One region of the Staphylococcus gallinarum genome, then DNA from elsewhere that is predicted to be linked to it. Evidence: riboswitches for the same ligand, from Rfam matches in the RefSeq annotation. Region 1 holds a riboswitch; each other region holds the start of a gene.
The links. Region 1 has a riboswitch for S-adenosylmethionine ahead of JN168_RS01490 (MetQ/NlpA family ABC transporter substrate-binding protein). Riboswitches for the same ligand answer to the same signal wherever they lie in the genome.

Region 1 (4,224 bases):
TTGTTGTCTCTCTATTCAAATCATATCCTAGTCTATTATTAATTTCTGTAATACATTGATTAGCAATTTCAAATGACTTTGGTTTTATATCCCATGCTTTATAACTAATATTTTGTCTTTTATAAATAATGATTAAATGAATAATTAACTGTTTGAGCTGTATTTGTGTTGCTTGAATATGGTTATATATCAAGACACGCTTAATAATTTGTGTTATTTGTTCTAAATGCACTTTAGGAATATCGGCTAATATTATATCTTCAATCGATTTATTTTTAGATGTTAGTTGACTCAAGTGTAAAATAGCATTTCTAATATTCATCTCATTTCCTTTAATACATACACCTTTATTTCTAACACTTTCAACTAGAACATCAAATGACTGACACCAATTAGCAAATCTTTGTAAATAATCTAAAAATTCATTTTTAGTTATCTTTAGGTCAGCAATCAGACGTTCCGTCGTCGTAGGATCGTGTTGCATTAACAACCGATAACCTAAATTCATTAATATTTCACTATCCTTATTGGCATAGTCATTGATATAATGTTCAATCGTTTCAATACGATACTGCTCTAAATTCAATCTAAAGCCACGACCCTTTACACTAGTGATTACTGGATCGCTAAACAATGTATTGATATACTTTATATCCGATCGCACAGTTCTATTAGAGACACTTAATATAGCTGCAATATCATCTGCACTTTTGTAATTTTCAGATTCCTGTATAAACAGACGCATGATCTTAATATGTCGTTCTATCATATATACACCTCATTTCATCAAGGCTTTTGTTTATATTGCAGTTAATATCAGCAATTATATTGTAGGTCTATTTGACATTAAGAGCAAGTTACAATAAAACATTATTTTATATAATAAAAAAGCACTACTTATAATTTTTACAAGTAGTACCTTTTTACAATACGCATATACTCAAATCAAAATATGATTTTTAAATAGTTATTTTTCATAAGGTATGACATCTTGTCCATATTTCTTTTTAATAAATGACTTCATATCTTTGGATTGTAATACCTTTAATAATTCTTGATACTTTTTATCACCTTTATGCCCTTTTTGAACTGCTATTATATTTGCAAAAGGTGATGATTTCCCTTCAACTGCAATCGCATCTTTATGTGGTGTCAGTCCATTATCAATTGCATAATTCGAATTCATAATAACCGCTGCGCCTTCTTTACTCTTGTATGTCTTAGGTAAAAATTCAGCACCTTGTTTATTATTAAACTTAAGTTGTTTTTTATTCTCAACTATATCATCAAACTTAGCATCCTCGATTTTGACACCTTTTTTAATTTTAATTAATCCTTTATCAACAAAGAATGATAAGAATCGACCTTCTTCTGCAGGATTATTCGATACATAAATTGTAGATCCTTTTGGAATATCTTTAATATTTTTATACTTTTGACTATAAACACCCATTGGCGTAGTGAATACCTTACCTACTTCTTCTATATTATAATTATGATCTTTTCTTTCTGCTTTAAGATAAGGTACATGTTGGAAAAAGTTTGCATCTACATCACCTTTATCTAATAATTTATTCGGTACTTTATAATCATTTACTGTTTTTATTTTTAAATCGTAGCCCTTTTTTGCCATTGCTTTTTTTGCGTGTTCTAATACCTCTCCGTGCGGTGCAGGTGATGCGGCGATAGTTATTTTTTTATTTGCTGCATCACTATTTGATTTGCCACAAGCAGCTAAAACACCAATTAAACTCAATAACAGAATTGCATATGTAAATTTTTTCATGTCATCTCTCCTTATTATTCATATAAAAAATGCCTTCTCTAAATAAAGAGAAGGCATTCTGCTTCTCTCATCTTCGAAAGTTAAATACTTTCTGTGAATTAGCACCATTTCGTATTACGACGGTTGCTGGGTTTCATCGGGCACATCCCTCCACCACTCTTGATAAGAGTTATAAATATGTATTTGAATTTATTTAATCCTAGCATTTTGGTCATGTTTAGTCAATCTAATTTTTAGAATTTTCTGTATGCTTCAATTTCATATGCTTTATATTAACTTTTTGTTCCATGTGAAACAGCTTAATCCTATAGCTTTATAGCATGTTTCTATACTGTTCATCCCATAAATACCATAGCACAATATGCAATTAAATTATTTAACGCATGTAACGCTATCGCAACAGACAACTTTCGACCTGACTTTAAATAAACATACGCGAGACCGATAGCAATAATTAAATACATCACAATTTCTAAAGGTGATTTCGCTTCTGTGACATGTAGTGAAGCAAAGATGATAACTGAAATGATAGACATCAACGTAAAGCTGAATTTCTTACCAAGTTCACCAATTAACAAATGCCTAAATAAAAATTCTTCATTAATTGGCGCAATAATCACAATAGAAAAAAATGCTAAAAACGTTGAAAATGGCGTAGCAAACATTTGCTCAATTAATTTATCATTTTCTGTTTCGTCAAATTTCCAAGACTCCGGAGCAAATAAATCTACCAATTCAGGATAAATTGCCTTTAGAATGAATAACACAATAAACGTGAGTATAATTAATTTCCAATACCGTTTCATATGTTTAATGCCTTGTGTCAAACGGTCCTTAAAGGATCGTCTATAAAATAGTATCCATGTCCCAAATAAAATAATGAAGGCAATCAAATCTACAATTAACTGTATCATATTCAACATGTGATCATTCATTTGAAAAGCCTTATTTTCAGTTCCTAAATATAAAATAAATACAAAAATCGAACAAATTAAGGACAATGCAAATGTACTAACTAAATAGATAACCGGTAAAATAAAATCTAGCCATTTAATATCTTTCCATTTATATGTATATTTTCCTGATATTTTCATTGTATCCCCCCTTTCACATTTTAAAATAACATAAAAATTAAATTGTATATATAGTTTTTCAAAATGCTTATCGCTTATAGTTATTGATTTATATGCGTAATTTATGGATGATTGTGGTATACAGTTATTACATCCATAATACATATTTATAGGGGAGTTGTGTTTATATGCGAATTCTAGTCCTAGGTGCTGGTGGTATTGGCGGATATTTTGGTGGCCGTTTAGCTGAAAGTGGTCAGGATGTCACTTTTTTAGTTCGTCCAAAACGAAAGTCATACCTAGAAAGAAATGGTTTAGCTATCCATAGTGAAAATGGTGATTTCAACTTCAATCCTAAATTAATTACTCGGGATGATCGTGCCGAAGCTTTCGACGTTGTACTACTCTCATCAAAGTCATATCACTTGGAACACGCTATCGAAGATTTACAACCATTTATACATCATAATACAGTCATTATTCCTCTACTTAATGGCATTGCACACATTCCTACATTGCAATCTGAGTTTGGTAAAAGTAATATCATGGGAGGTTATTGCGTAATTGAAACCACGCTTGATACTTCTGGCGAGATTGTTCACACAAGTACATTCGACAAATTATTTTTCGGCGAATTAAATGGCGAGGATAGTCAACGTGCCAAACATATTGCGGAGGCCTTCTCAAATTCCAAGGCTCAATTTATCTTGAGCAACAATATCACACAAGGAATGTGGCACAAATATTTAATGATAACCGTATTATCAGGTGTTACAACATTAATGCATGCACCTATAGGTCCAATAAGAGATAGTGTCGGTGGTACTCAATTTATTGAATCATTATATAATGAAGTAGCCACTATTATGCGTGCAGAAGGCGCACCTTTAGATAACCAAATCGTTCCTAAATACATGAAAGCACTCACCCAATTATCCTATCATTTCAAAACTTCAATGCAGCGTGATATGGAAAAAGGTCTAAATATAGAAGCCGATCATTTACAAGGTCATTTGCTTAAATTAGCTGATCAACATCAAATTCAAGCACCACTATTAACAACAATTTATCAAAATCATAAAGTCTATAAAGAAATGTTGCAATAAATATTGATAAATTGCAGTTCATTATTTTTGCGAAACTTAAATATATACATGATTCCACACAAATCATCGTATTCTTTTACACTTTAAAATATTATAAACAGTCATTAAAAAACGTCAATTTCTGCAGCTCTAGTTAGAAATTGACGTTCTTTTTTTACTAATTACATTGATTGATATGCCACATTACTAGCAGCAATTTACTTTATAAACTCAAATTATAAATCTAATGATTGAATATATGCTTTAACATCTTGAGACA
Region 2 (4,224 bases), 1.2 Mb from region 1:
GATTAGGTTAGCATATGGATTATCTTTTGCTTTCTCAACAACAATTGAATCTTTTTGTGGACTTAATTTTTGATCAATAGCAAAGTTAGAGTTAATAATTACAGCATCTGCTTTTTGGTTTTGATAAATCTTAGGTAAGTATTCTGCAGATTGTTTGTTGTTAAATTTGATATCTTTTTTGTTTTCAGTGATATCTTTAAATGTAGCATCTTCAGGTTTTACACCTTTTTTCAATTTGATTAAGCCTTCATCAACGAAGAATTTTAAGAATCTACCTTCTTCAGCTGGGTTGTTTGATACGTAAACTGTTGCACCTTTTGGTAAGTCTTTTAAGCTTTTATATTTTTTAGAATATACAGCCATTGGTTCTAAGTGTACGTTACCAGCAGATTCAATTTTATAACCTTTGTCTTTTTTATCTGTTTTTAAATATGGTGTATGTTGGAAGAAGTTTGCATCCAATTCACCTTTATTTAATAATTTATTTGGCGTAGTGTAGTCGTTAATTGTTTTAATCTTTAAGTTATAACCTTTGTCTTTAAGTAATGGTTTAGCCTTTTCCAAAATTTCTGCATGTGGCGCTGGTGATGCTCCAACTGTAATGGTCTTATCTTTCCCGCCGCCATTACCACAAGCTGCTAAAACAAGTGCAAGAACTAAAACCGAAGCAAAACTAAATAATTTTTTCATATCGTTAAGTCTCCTTTTAATTTTATCTCTTATCTATCTTATTTGTAGCCCAATCACCAATAAATTGAATGATAAAGACAATAATAAGTATTAAAATAGTTGAAACTAAAATGACATCATTTTGGTTTCGGGTAAATCCAGTTAAATATGCCAAGTTACCTAACCCACCTGCACCAATAACTCCGGCAATTGCCGTTGAACCAACTAATGCGATGGCAGTAACCGTAATACCTGAGATTAATGCTGGCATTGCTTCAGGAATTAATACCTTTTTAACTACAGTCCAAGTATTTGCACCCATTGACCATGCTGCCTCGATAACACCTTTATCGATTTCTTTAAATGCAATTTCGACTAATCGTGCATAGAATGGTGCAGCACCGATAATTAGTGCTGGTAAAGCACCAGTAGGACCACTAATTGTTCCAAGTACTAAGCTTGTAAAAGGAATTAATAGCAATATCAAGATAATGAATGGTATCGCTCTGAACAAGTTAACAATGAACGATACAATATTATAAAATATTCTAGCTGCCTTCGAATCACTTTTAGCAGATAAGAATAATAACACACCTAAAATTAAACCAAAGATAAATGCAAATATCGTAGAAACAATTGTCATATACAATGTCTCGTATGTTGCAATCCAAACCTCACTCCATTGAACATTTGGCATTGTAATCATTTCTTGGAGTATGTCACTAAATGAATTACCCATGCTTTAACACCTCCAATGAAACATGTTGCGCTTCTAAATCATTTTTGAACTTTTCGAACTTTTCTGAATCTAATGATGGTAAATGTAATACCAAGAATCCGATGGAACCGTCTTTAGAATGTTTGATATTCGCTTCTAATATGTTCACATCAATATCATGTGTTTTTGTAATATATGAAATAAGTGGTTCAGTCGTATTATTACCTGTAAAGTTTAAACGTACGATATACGAATTATCATCAATATGTACTAAATCAGTAATAGACTCATCAAAATCATCATTTAAATCATCTTTGACAAAACGTTTTGTCACATCGTGTTGTGGGTTTTCAAAGACAGATGTGACTGCACCTTGTTCAATGACTCGGCCATTTTCCATCACGGCTACTTCATCACATATGCGTCTAATAACTTGCATTTCGTGTGTAATGATCACAATTGTTAAATTACGTTGTTCCTTGATTTTCAACAGCAAATCTAAGATTTCATCCGTTGTTTGTGGGTCAAGGGCACTCGTTGCTTCATCACATAGTAATACATTCGGCTCATTAGCCAATGCTCTTGCAATACCGACACGTTGTTTCTGACCACCAGATAGTTCTGACGGATAAGCGTCCTCTCTACCTTTCAATCCTACTAGCTCCACTAGTTCTAGTGCACGTTGTTTCGCTTCTGATCTTGAAACACCTGCAATTTCTAATGGAAACGTAATATTATTTAAAACCGTTCTTGACCATAGTAAGTTAAAATGTTGAAATATCATGCTCACTTTTTGACGTTTTTTACGTAATTCTGATTTTGATAGTTTCCCTATAGTATCGCCATCAATGATAACGTCTCCTGAAGTAGGCTGTTCGAGATTATTTAAGAGTCTGATTAAAGTACTCTTTCCTGCACCAGAAAAACCAACTACCCCAAAGATTGAGCCTGATTGAATGCTTAAATCAACATGATCTACAGCAAGTACGTCTTGTTTCTTAGTTTTGTACCTTTTCACTATTTGATTTAACTCAATCATCATAGTTGCCTCCTTGTATTGCTCTATCAATTAAAAAATGCTTTCCCTTGTTCACCGAAGAATAGAGAAAGCATTTGCCGCTTCTCTCATCTCCAAAAGTCCAACAAGACTTTTTGTGAATTGGCACCATTTCTGTTACAGACGGTTGCCGGGCTTCGTAGGGCACATCCCTCCACCTCTCGTGATAAGAGTTTCATTTATTTAATTATCAATAATCCTACCATCGCACTAGAGATTCGTCAATAACTATTTTAAATTTTCTAATAAATAAGGTACCGACTGAAATGCGTAAATACGCTTTATCTCTTGACCTTTTGACATGACTATTAGTACGGGTACAGATTGAATTTCGTGCTTTTGGCTATATTCTGGATAAAAATTCAAATCCACTTTCGTAATTGGTAATTGTAAGATTTCATTAGCGATGTCTAACATTCGTTCAGATATTTTACATGTTCCACACGTAGGTGTATAGCCAAACACCAGTGATTTCTCTTTATCATCGTGTTCATGTATATCGACACGCGTTTCTTTTGCTACGTTCATGTTAATAAACTAACCCTTTCAGCTATATAATCTATTTGAGCCTTTGCCATGCTCTCTTCATCCTTTACTTTAAATCCATTTTTTTCTAGAACTCGTGAGAGATATGGCTTTGGACATTTTGCAACTTCACAATATTGTTTATCAATTCTAATATGATGACTTTCACTTAAATAACGTTTAAACCATTTACGGATTTTTTCACCTTCATTATCTGAATCAACAAGTATATGCACTTGTTTTCCATATAATGATTCAATCATTGCATCTAATTTATCAACGCCCATTGTACCATTCGTACAAATAATTTCAATTGGCTGATCTATAACTTGCTTTACCCTCTTCTTGTCGGACTTCCCCTCGACAATGATTACTTGGTTCAGTATCGTCATGATATCCACCCTCTAAATGTTGATAGTTATTCTCTTCTATTAAGTTTTTCACATTAGTTAATAAGCATAAACATTATTTACATTTTTATCATGTAACCTTTGCACACTCTAGATAAATTTGACTATAACTTAATTGTTCACATATAGTTATTGCATCTATTTTATGCATTACCACAGCATATAACATCTTATTTTTATATTGTTAAAGATTATTCATCCGCTTAATATAATTTGCACTATTTTTACATATAAAATAAAACTCCCAGATTCAAAGGATCAAGGAGTTTCAGTCATGTTTATTCACCAATCATTTCAGAATATTGTTCTGCTGATAATAAATCTTCTAATTGGCTTTCATCACTTAATTCAATTTTAATCATCCATGCTTTTTCATATGGTGATTCATTTACAAACTCAGGGCTATCCTCTAACTCATCATTTGAGCTAAGTACTTTACCTGAAAGTGGTGCATATAATTCAGAAACAGTTTTTACAGATTCAACACTACCAAAAGTGTCGCCTTCATTAATTTCATCATCAACTTCTGGTAATTCAACGAATACGATATCTCCTAATTCGTTCTGAGCGTATTCAGTAATACCAATTGTTGCTGTATTTCCTTCGACTTTTACCCATTCATGTTCTTTAGAATATTTTAATTCGTTTGGTACTGCCACGAGTATCCCCTCCTAAATGTTATTACATATTCATGATGCCATATGAAAGGTATTAGGGCAACTATAAAGTGGGATAACATTGCACCTTCAACCGTTTTTCGCTCATTTTTATAAAGCGTTTTCATTTTTTGTAAATTTATTATGCTTTACTTGATTGCCATGATTAATATTGTCTTATAACCAAAC
Region 3 (4,224 bases), 770 kb from region 1:
AGCGGTCGATTAAATCTTGAGCTTGCGCTTTGTATTCATCTGATTTGCTCCAAGCGTTAATTGGGTTTAATAATGTTTGAGGTACATCTTCGACATGAATTGGAATATTTAATCCGATCATATCATCTTTAATGTATTCAGCATCTTTAAGTTTACCTGTAATGGCTTGGTTTACCATTTGTCTAGTGTAGTTTAAGCTGATTCTTCTACCAACACCATATTTACCACCAGTCCAACCAGTGTTTACGAGATAGACATCAACATCATGTTTATCGATTAGGTCTCCGAGTAAATCTGCATATACCTTTGCATTTAATGGCAAGAAAGGTGAGCCGAAGCATGTTGAGAATGATGGTTCAGGTTCTGTAACGCCACGTTCAGTACCTGCTAATTTAGCAGTGAACCCACTTAAGAAATGATACATTGCTTGATCTTTAGATAATTTGGAAATTGGAGGTAATACACCAAATGCATCTGCAGTTAAGAATATAATTGTATTAGGATGTGCAGCTTTTGATGGTGTTACAATGTTATCAATATGATTGATAGGGTATGCAGCACGTGTATTCTCTGTGTATTTATTATCATCGAAATCTACATCACCGTCTTCATCAACGACAACGTTTTCTAAAATTGTTCCATACTGGATAGCGTCGTAAATTTGTGGTTCCTTTTTATATGAAAGGTTAATTGCTTTTGCATAACAACCACCTTCAATATTGAAGATTCCGTTGTCATTCCATCCGTGCTCATCATCACCAATTAATTTACGTGTAGGATCTGCGGATAACGTTGTTTTACCTGTTCCTGAAAGACCGAAGAATAGTGCAACATCGCCTTTTTCGCCGACGTTAGCAGAGCAATGCATACTCATAATATTATCTTTCGGCAACAGGTAATTCATTACAGAGAAAATACCTTTTTTCATTTCACCTGCATATTCAGTACCACCGATTAAAATAACTTTGTGTTTAAATGAAGTAATGATAAATGTTTCAGAATTTGTACCATCTACTTCTGGATTAGCTTTAAAATGTGGCGCTGACACGATTGTGAAATTAGCTTTAATTTCTTGTGCTTCTTCTTTAGATTTTGGACGTATAAACATGTTTTGGGCGAATAAATTATGCCAAGCAAGTTCATTGATTACTGTTAACTTTAACTGTGATTCTTCGTCACTACCTGCATAACCATTAAAGACATAAAGTTCGTCCTTTTGATCTAGGTATTCAAGAACTTTGTCATATAATTTTAAAAATGTTTCCTCTTCGATAGGTTGGTTGATATTACCCCAATCGATAGAATCTCTATAAGATGGTTCTGTCACGATGAATTTGTCTTTAGGTGAACGTCCAGTATATTTACCAGTCTTTGCATTAATTGCTCCAAGTTCTGTTAATTCACCCTCACCATTATTTAAAATCTTGTTATACAATTGTGTTGTAGAAAGTTGGAATAATGATGACGTTTTGCCCAAAATGTTTTCGATTTTATTAGTGTATGTGTATGTATCTACAGCCATACTCAATCCCTCCAAAGTTATTTTTAATTGTAAGCCTTTACAATTAAAAAGTATAACACATATGATTTATTAGTACACATCATTTTAAAGGGAATTTAAAATTTATATTAATAAATGTTAAATTGACATTATTACTTAACTTCGGTACTATAGTCATTAACGGATTCTCTTATCCTGAGAGGTGGAGGGACATGGACCCAATGAAGCCCAGCAACCTCTTCTTAATACGAAGAAAGGTGCCAAACCGTTTGCAGACAAATACCGTCTGAACGATAAGAGCGAATGGACGTATTAGGGCCTTCTCTCTATTTAATATAGTGAAAGGGCCCTTTTTTAATGAGCTCACAGTATAGAGAATATTCGTAATTTAAAACTAAAGGAGCAAATTATGACTTATAATAGAAGATTATTCACATCAGAATCTGTAACAGAAGGACATCCAGATAAAATTGCCGACCAAGTTTCAGATGCGATTTTAGATGAAATATTAAAGGATGACCCAAATGCACGTGTAGCTTGTGAAACGACAGTTACGACTGGTATGGCGTTAATTTCAGGTGAAATATCAACAACTACTTATGTTGATATTCCTAAGGTAGTAAGAGAGACAATTAAAGAGATTGGCTATACGCGTGCTAAATTTGGTTATGATAGTCAAACAATGGCAGTATTAACAGCGATAGACGAACAATCACCTGACATCGCTCAAGGTGTGGATACCGCATTAGAATATCGCGATGATTTATCTGAGGCTGAAATAGAGGCGACAGGTGCCGGAGACCAAGGCTTAATGTTTGGCTATGCAACAAATGAAACAGATACTTATATGCCATTGCCAATTTTCTTATCTCATCAATTATCTAAACGTTTATCAGACGTAAGGAAGGATGGCATATTAGACTATCTTCGCCCAGATGGTAAAGTGCAAGTAACTGTTGAATATGATGAACATGATAAACCAAGCCGTATTGACACAATTGTAGTTTCTACGCAACATGCTGAAGATATTGAATTAGAACAAATTCAAAATGATATTAAAGAGCACGTTATTTATCCAACAGTTCAAAAAGATTTACTAGATGAACAAACAAAATTCTACATCAATCCTACTGGTCGATTTGTAATTGGTGGACCTCAAGGAGATGCGGGCTTAACAGGTCGTAAGATTATTGTAGATACGTATGGCGGATATGCACGCCATGGTGGTGGATGCTTTAGTGGTAAGGATCCTACAAAAGTTGACCGTTCAGCAGCATATGCAGCACGTTATGTAGCTAAGAACATTGTTGCAGCAGGATTAGCTGATAAATGTGAAGTGCAACTTGCTTACGCAATTGGTGTTGCAGAGCCAGTTTCTATATCAATCGATACATTTGGTACAGGCAAAGTGAATGAAAGTGTGTTAGTTGAAGCGGTTAGAACTCACTTTGATTTAAGACCGGCAGGAATTATAAAAATGTTAGATTTAAAACATCCTATTTATAAACAAACTGCAGCATATGGTCATTTTGGTCGTACGGATGTGTTGTTACCATGGGAGAAACTTGATAAAGTCAACTTATTGAAAGATTCTGTACAAGCATAATAAATTGCCTTAAGTGTAGAGTTTACACTCGAATAAACAGATGATTTCCATTATAATAAAGTTACTGATCACATAAAGGAGCGTTATTGTTATGAACTCATTGGGACCTTTAGAAATTGGTTTAATCGTGGCAATTATCGTAGCAATTATTTGTTTGATTTTATTTATTGCTGCTTTAAACAGTAAGAAGAAAGCACAGAAAAAGATTGAAGAACAATATCAATCTAAAGAACAAAAGTTAAAAGAAGCACACGAAGAAGAATTAGAAAAAGAAAGAATCGAAAATAAAAAGACTGTTACAAAACAAAAAGAAGAATATGATGCGACAGTCAATACTAAAGATAGAGAAATTGATGCACTGAAACTTTTCTCAAAAAATCATAGTGAGTATGTAACAGATATGAGATTGATTGGTATTCGGGAACGCTTAGTAAATGAAAAGCGAATTAGACCTGAAGATATGCATATTATGGCCAATATCTTTTTACCACGAAATGAATTTAGCGATGTGCAACATATCAGTCATTTAGTATTAACACGTACAGGGTTATATATAATCGATTCCCAATTGTTAAAAGGTCATGTCTATAATGGCATCAGTGCAAATCAATTCAAAGATCAACCAATGATTGAGCAAGTCTTCGATACATTAGATCTTGATAAGCAAAAGGCTCAAACATTAGTATTAGATCAAAATGATGATAAGAAATCATTGAATTTTGTAAATTATACTGAGCATATTAATGATATTGAAAAGTTAGCAGGCGATATTCAAACAGAATTGAACTTGAAATTCACACCGACGACTATCTTGTACTTTAATCCGAAGAATGAAGGTGCTGTTACAATCACAAACTATGCACAAAGTTCAAATTCTAAAGTGCTTGTTGGTCCAGAACAATTGGATGAATTCTTTAATAAGTTTGTCTTCCATGGTCGTATTCAATACACTGTCGAAGATTTACAACGCATTATGGATGAAATCGAATCTTTTAATTAATATCTTTGCTAAAGTAACGTAATCAATTTTCTGAAATGAATAGAGTGGTTGGGACTTAAATCATCCATTCTCAAATAAAAGAGAGCTAATCCATTGTTGATTAGCTCTCTTTTTTAT
Region 4 (4,224 bases), 350 kb from region 1:
GTTAGTAACTGGTGGTGATTCTGCAATAGGTCGTGCTGCTGCAATTGCGTATGCAAAAGAAGGTGCGGATGTTGCAATTAATTACCTCCCTGATGAACAAGTCGATGCTGAAGAAGTGAAACAGGTAATTGAAGCTGCTGGCAGTAAAGCAGTGCTTATACCGGGTGATATTCGAAATGAACAATTTAACTATGACTTGGTTGCACAGGCACATCAAGAATTAGGTGGACTGGACAATGTGACGTTAGTCGCTGGTCATCAGCAATATCGAGAAAGTATCAAAGGCTTTGATACAGCTTCCTTTACAGAAACCTTTGAAACGAATGTTTATCCTATATTTTGGACAGTACAAAAGGCGATAGATTATTTAAAACCCGGAGCAACGATTACATTGACATCTTCTGTTCAAGGTTATAATCCAAGTCCAATATTGCATGATTATGCTGCAACCAAAGCGGCAATCATTTCATTGACCAAAAGTTTATCTGAAGAATTAGGTGAACAAGGTATACGTGTTAATTGTGTTGCCCCTGGTCCATTCTGGTCACCGTTACAAATCTCAGGAGGACAACCTCAATCGAAGATACCGACCTTTGGTCAAAAGTCAGTACTAGGACGTGCAGGTCAACCTGTTGAGTTGGCAGGTGTATATGTCCATCTCGCAGCTGAAGAATCTAGCTATACAACTGGTCAAGTGTATGGTGTTACAGGCGGAACCCAAATAGATTAAACAACAAAAAGTTAGAAAATCTGGAAGTTGATTTTCTAACTTTTTATTTATGAGGAGTAGAACAAATGAAAAAATTCGAAGCAGCAAAGTTAACAAAGCAACAAAACTATAAGTTATTGAGTGGTAGTGTTATCCCAAGACCCATTGCATTTGTAACATCACAAGATGAGAAAGGCATGCTCAATGCAGCCCCTTTTAGTTTCTTTAATGTGGTCAATAGTGCGCCACCGATGATTATGCTATCAACAACTCGAACTGCAGGCAAAAGGAAGGATACTTCCTTAAATATCGAAGCAACTGAAGCATTTGTTGTGCATATAACAGATGAAGATACTGTAGAACAAATTAATCGTACAGCAGCTCCAATTGCAAGGTCATTGAATGAATTAGAACGAACAGACTTAACATGCGTTGATTCTGATGTCGTATCTGTACCTGGGATTGAACAAGCTAAGATACGCTTAGAGTGTAAATTAGATAGAATTATTCCCTTAGGTGATAAACAAGAGGGATCTGATTTAATTATTGGAGAAGTAGTGATGTTTCATATTGATGATACAGTTTATATAGAACCGCATAAGATTGATTCTAAAGCATTAGGAGCTGTGAGTCGTTTAGCTGGAAATAATTATGCGAATCTTGGACAATCATTCATCATTGAACGTCCAACAGAATAGTAATGCACATGTTAAATCATCAAACTCTGTACTCGTTTATTAAAGGAATAAGTTTGACAAAGTTCAGATTAAATATTAATATTTAGCAGTATTTGACGTTAACATTCAAGAATTCTTGTAGTAAAAAAATAAAACATACTTATCAAGAGAAGTGGAGGGACTGGCCCTATGATACTTCGGCAACATGTAAAAGCGTGTGCCAAATCCAGTAGCAACTATTGCTAGAAGATAAGGAGCTTAAATTAACTCTTTTCTTCAAATGAATGAAAAGAGTTTTTAATTTTTATAAGATATTAAACCGTTAAATCATAATTGATATCAAAGGAAGTAGGTTGAATATGAAAGAGCAGTATAAAGGCAATGCATGGGCATTGATTCCTTTAATCGTCTTTGTGGCGATGTTTCTAGGTGTTGGTATAGCAACGGGTGATTTTACGACAATGCCATTAAACGTTGCAATTATTGTGGCCTCTATCATTGGCTTGTTATTAAATAGAAAAGAATCGTTTCAACAGAAAGTTGAAATATTCACGAAAGGTGCAGGACACTCTAACATTGTGTTAATGATGTTGATTTTCCTATTGGCTGGTGCCTTTTCACAAACAACGGAAGATATGGGTGGTGTAAAATCCACTGTTAATTTAGGTTTATCAATTATTCCAGAAAATTTAATCATAGTAGGCTTATTTATTATTTGTATGTTTGTGTCTGTTTCTATGGGGACATCTGTAGGAACAGTTGCTGCAATCGCACCTGTAGGCTTCGGATTGAGTCAAGCAACAGATGTATCAGCTGCGATTACAATGGCTACAGTTGTAGGTGGTGCGATGTTTGGTGATAATCTATCGATGATTTCTGATACGACAATTGCCGCAGTACGCACACAAAAGACAAAAATGAGTGACAAATTTAAAGTAAATATAAAAATAGTACTTCCTGGGGCAATACTGACTATTATTGCACTATGGTTTTTAACAAATGGTGCACATATCGATGCGACTAAAAATTATGATTATAATATAATTAAAGTTATACCATATTTATTGGTACTTATACTGGCATTAGTAGGAATTAATGTAATCATTGTCTTAATTGGTGGTACTTTACTATCTGCGATTATAGGATTGGTTGATCATTCATTTGGCTGGAAAGGGCTATTAAGTTCAATATCAAAAGGTATTGTCGGCATGGAAGATATTGCAATTATTGCATTGTTAATTGGTGGTTTAGTTGCGTTGATTCAACATAATGGAGGCATTACGTGGTTATTAAATTTTGTGCGTAATAGAGTTAAATCGAAACGTGGAGCAGAACTGGGTATTGCCGGATTGGTAAGTGCTGCAGATATTGCTACTGCGAATAATACGATTTCTATACTTATGGCCGGTCCGTTAGCTAAAGACATCGCTGATGAATACGATGTCGATCCTCGAAAGTCGGCAAGTATTTTAGATATGTTTGCTAGTTGTTTCCAAGGGCTTTTACCATATAGTCCACAAGTTATAGCAGCTGCTGGTGTTGCATCCATATCACCATTTGATTTAGTTCCATACGCTATTTATCCTGCGTTATTAGGTGTCTGTGGTTTAGTAGCAATTTTCTTTAGATTACCGAGATTAGATAAGAAAAAGCGTAAAGCATAGCTAGATTGTTAGATTCACATGCTAATGTTTAATTGTATATTTTAAATTAATGTATAATAAACAATAACGTTATTTACTAACTTTAAATTCTGTAAATAGATGTAATGAAAATAAAAATACTAAGTAAGTGTAATAAATATTTAGATTTATATTTGTTTAACTTAATCGAAATAAAAGGATTATTGTTTAGAACTTACCTAGAATGAGTTAAAATATACTTAAGAGTGAAAGTAGGTGAACAATCGTGGCAAGATATAATATTGAAAATGAAAATGTTGAGATACAACTTGAACGATTATTTAAAGTCGAGCCTGAATTATTATATCAAGCGTGGACAGATCAACGTTTTTTAAAGCAATGGTTTATGACATCTGAGCGAACGAATAAAACAATACAGGTTGATGCGAATCAGAATGGAACGTATAAAATTGTCGACGTTAGAAAAGGTAAGGAAAATATAGTCCAAGGAAGCTTTATCACATTAACACCTTACGAATATATTGTAATGACAATAGGCATGCCTGAACTGAGTGATTCTGAAGATACTATAGAAGTAGAAATATTTGAACGCGAACCAGGCATCACACAAATGGTATTTACGTATAATGCTGTAGTACCAAGAGAAAGAAGATTTACAACATTAGAATATAAACAAAAGAAAAAAGAGTATCATGATTCTACTGCCCATGGCTTTGAAATGTTATTTGATAAGTTACAAATCGCATTAGAAGATTTTGAAGCAGAAATGTAATTAATCTTAGTAGGTTACAGTGCTTTATTAAAATATATAGGAGAGTCATTACTCATTTTCTAAATAAGATGTCTAGAGATTTAAAACTCTGACTAATAAATTAAGGTGATTTCTATTGCAATAATAATAGAAATCACCTTTTTTATTTGAAAGGAAAAAAGCATATCATGATAAAAATATAAACAACCGAATAGTTATTAGTAATATATGCGAGATTGTGTGCGAGACTCCTAAGGGAACAGGACAAGCTGAAGACTACAGGCTGAAGCTGTCCCCTAGGAAAGGGAGCAAAGTAAAAAGAAGAATGATAAACAGCATGAATGATAAAATGAAAAATAGTAAAAAAAGCATATCATGATTTAAATATAAACAACCAAATAGTTATTAGTAATATATGCGAGATTGTGTGCGAGACTCCTAAGG

Region 2: linked by a shared signal. The riboswitch ahead of JN168_RS09895 (methionine ABC transporter ATP-binding protein) and the one ahead of JN168_RS01490 (MetQ/NlpA family ABC transporter substrate-binding protein) in region 1 are both predicted to bind S-adenosylmethionine.
Region 3: linked by a shared signal. The riboswitch ahead of metK (methionine adenosyltransferase) and the one ahead of JN168_RS01490 (MetQ/NlpA family ABC transporter substrate-binding protein) in region 1 are both predicted to bind S-adenosylmethionine.
Region 4: linked by a shared signal. The riboswitch ahead of JN168_RS03025 (Na+/H+ antiporter NhaC family protein) and the one ahead of JN168_RS01490 (MetQ/NlpA family ABC transporter substrate-binding protein) in region 1 are both predicted to bind S-adenosylmethionine.

The regions. Positions count from the first base shown of each region.
Region 1 covers NZ_CP069082.1:365,804-370,027, reverse strand. Annotated here, with positions in the region: gene JN168_RS01495 (BglG family transcription antiterminator) at 1-769, opposite strand, end outside; gene JN168_RS01490 (MetQ/NlpA family ABC transporter substrate-binding protein) at 968-1,786, opposite strand; SAM riboswitch class I at 1,851-1,955, opposite strand; gene JN168_RS01485 (CPBP family intramembrane glutamic endopeptidase) at 2,122-2,880, opposite strand; gene panE (2-dehydropantoate 2-reductase) at 3,048-3,965, shown strand; gene galU (UTP--glucose-1-phosphate uridylyltransferase GalU) at 4,181-4,224, opposite strand, start outside.
Region 2 covers NZ_CP069082.1:2,096,766-2,100,989, forward strand. Annotated here, with positions in the region: gene JN168_RS09885 (MetQ/NlpA family ABC transporter substrate-binding protein) at 1-690, opposite strand, end outside; gene JN168_RS09890 (methionine ABC transporter permease) at 713-1,408, opposite strand; gene JN168_RS09895 (methionine ABC transporter ATP-binding protein) at 1,401-2,426, opposite strand; SAM riboswitch class I at 2,510-2,617, opposite strand; gene JN168_RS09900 (thioredoxin family protein) at 2,673-2,972, opposite strand; gene JN168_RS09905 (toprim domain-containing protein) at 2,969-3,361, opposite strand; gene gcvH (glycine cleavage system protein GcvH) at 3,658-4,038, opposite strand; gene JN168_RS09915 (arsenate reductase family protein) at 4,213-4,224, opposite strand, start outside.
Region 3 covers NZ_CP069082.1:1,136,341-1,140,564, forward strand. Annotated here, with positions in the region: gene pckA (phosphoenolpyruvate carboxykinase (ATP)) at 1-1,522, opposite strand, end outside; SAM riboswitch class I at 1,689-1,801, shown strand; gene metK (methionine adenosyltransferase) at 1,911-3,107, shown strand; gene JN168_RS05350 (NERD domain-containing protein) at 3,199-4,107, shown strand.
Region 4 covers NZ_CP069082.1:713,667-717,890, forward strand. Annotated here, with positions in the region: gene JN168_RS03015 (SDR family oxidoreductase) at 1-730, shown strand, start outside; gene JN168_RS03020 (flavin reductase family protein) at 796-1,407, shown strand; SAM riboswitch class I at 1,544-1,642, shown strand; gene JN168_RS03025 (Na+/H+ antiporter NhaC family protein) at 1,746-3,050, shown strand; gene JN168_RS03030 (SRPBCC family protein) at 3,295-3,801, shown strand.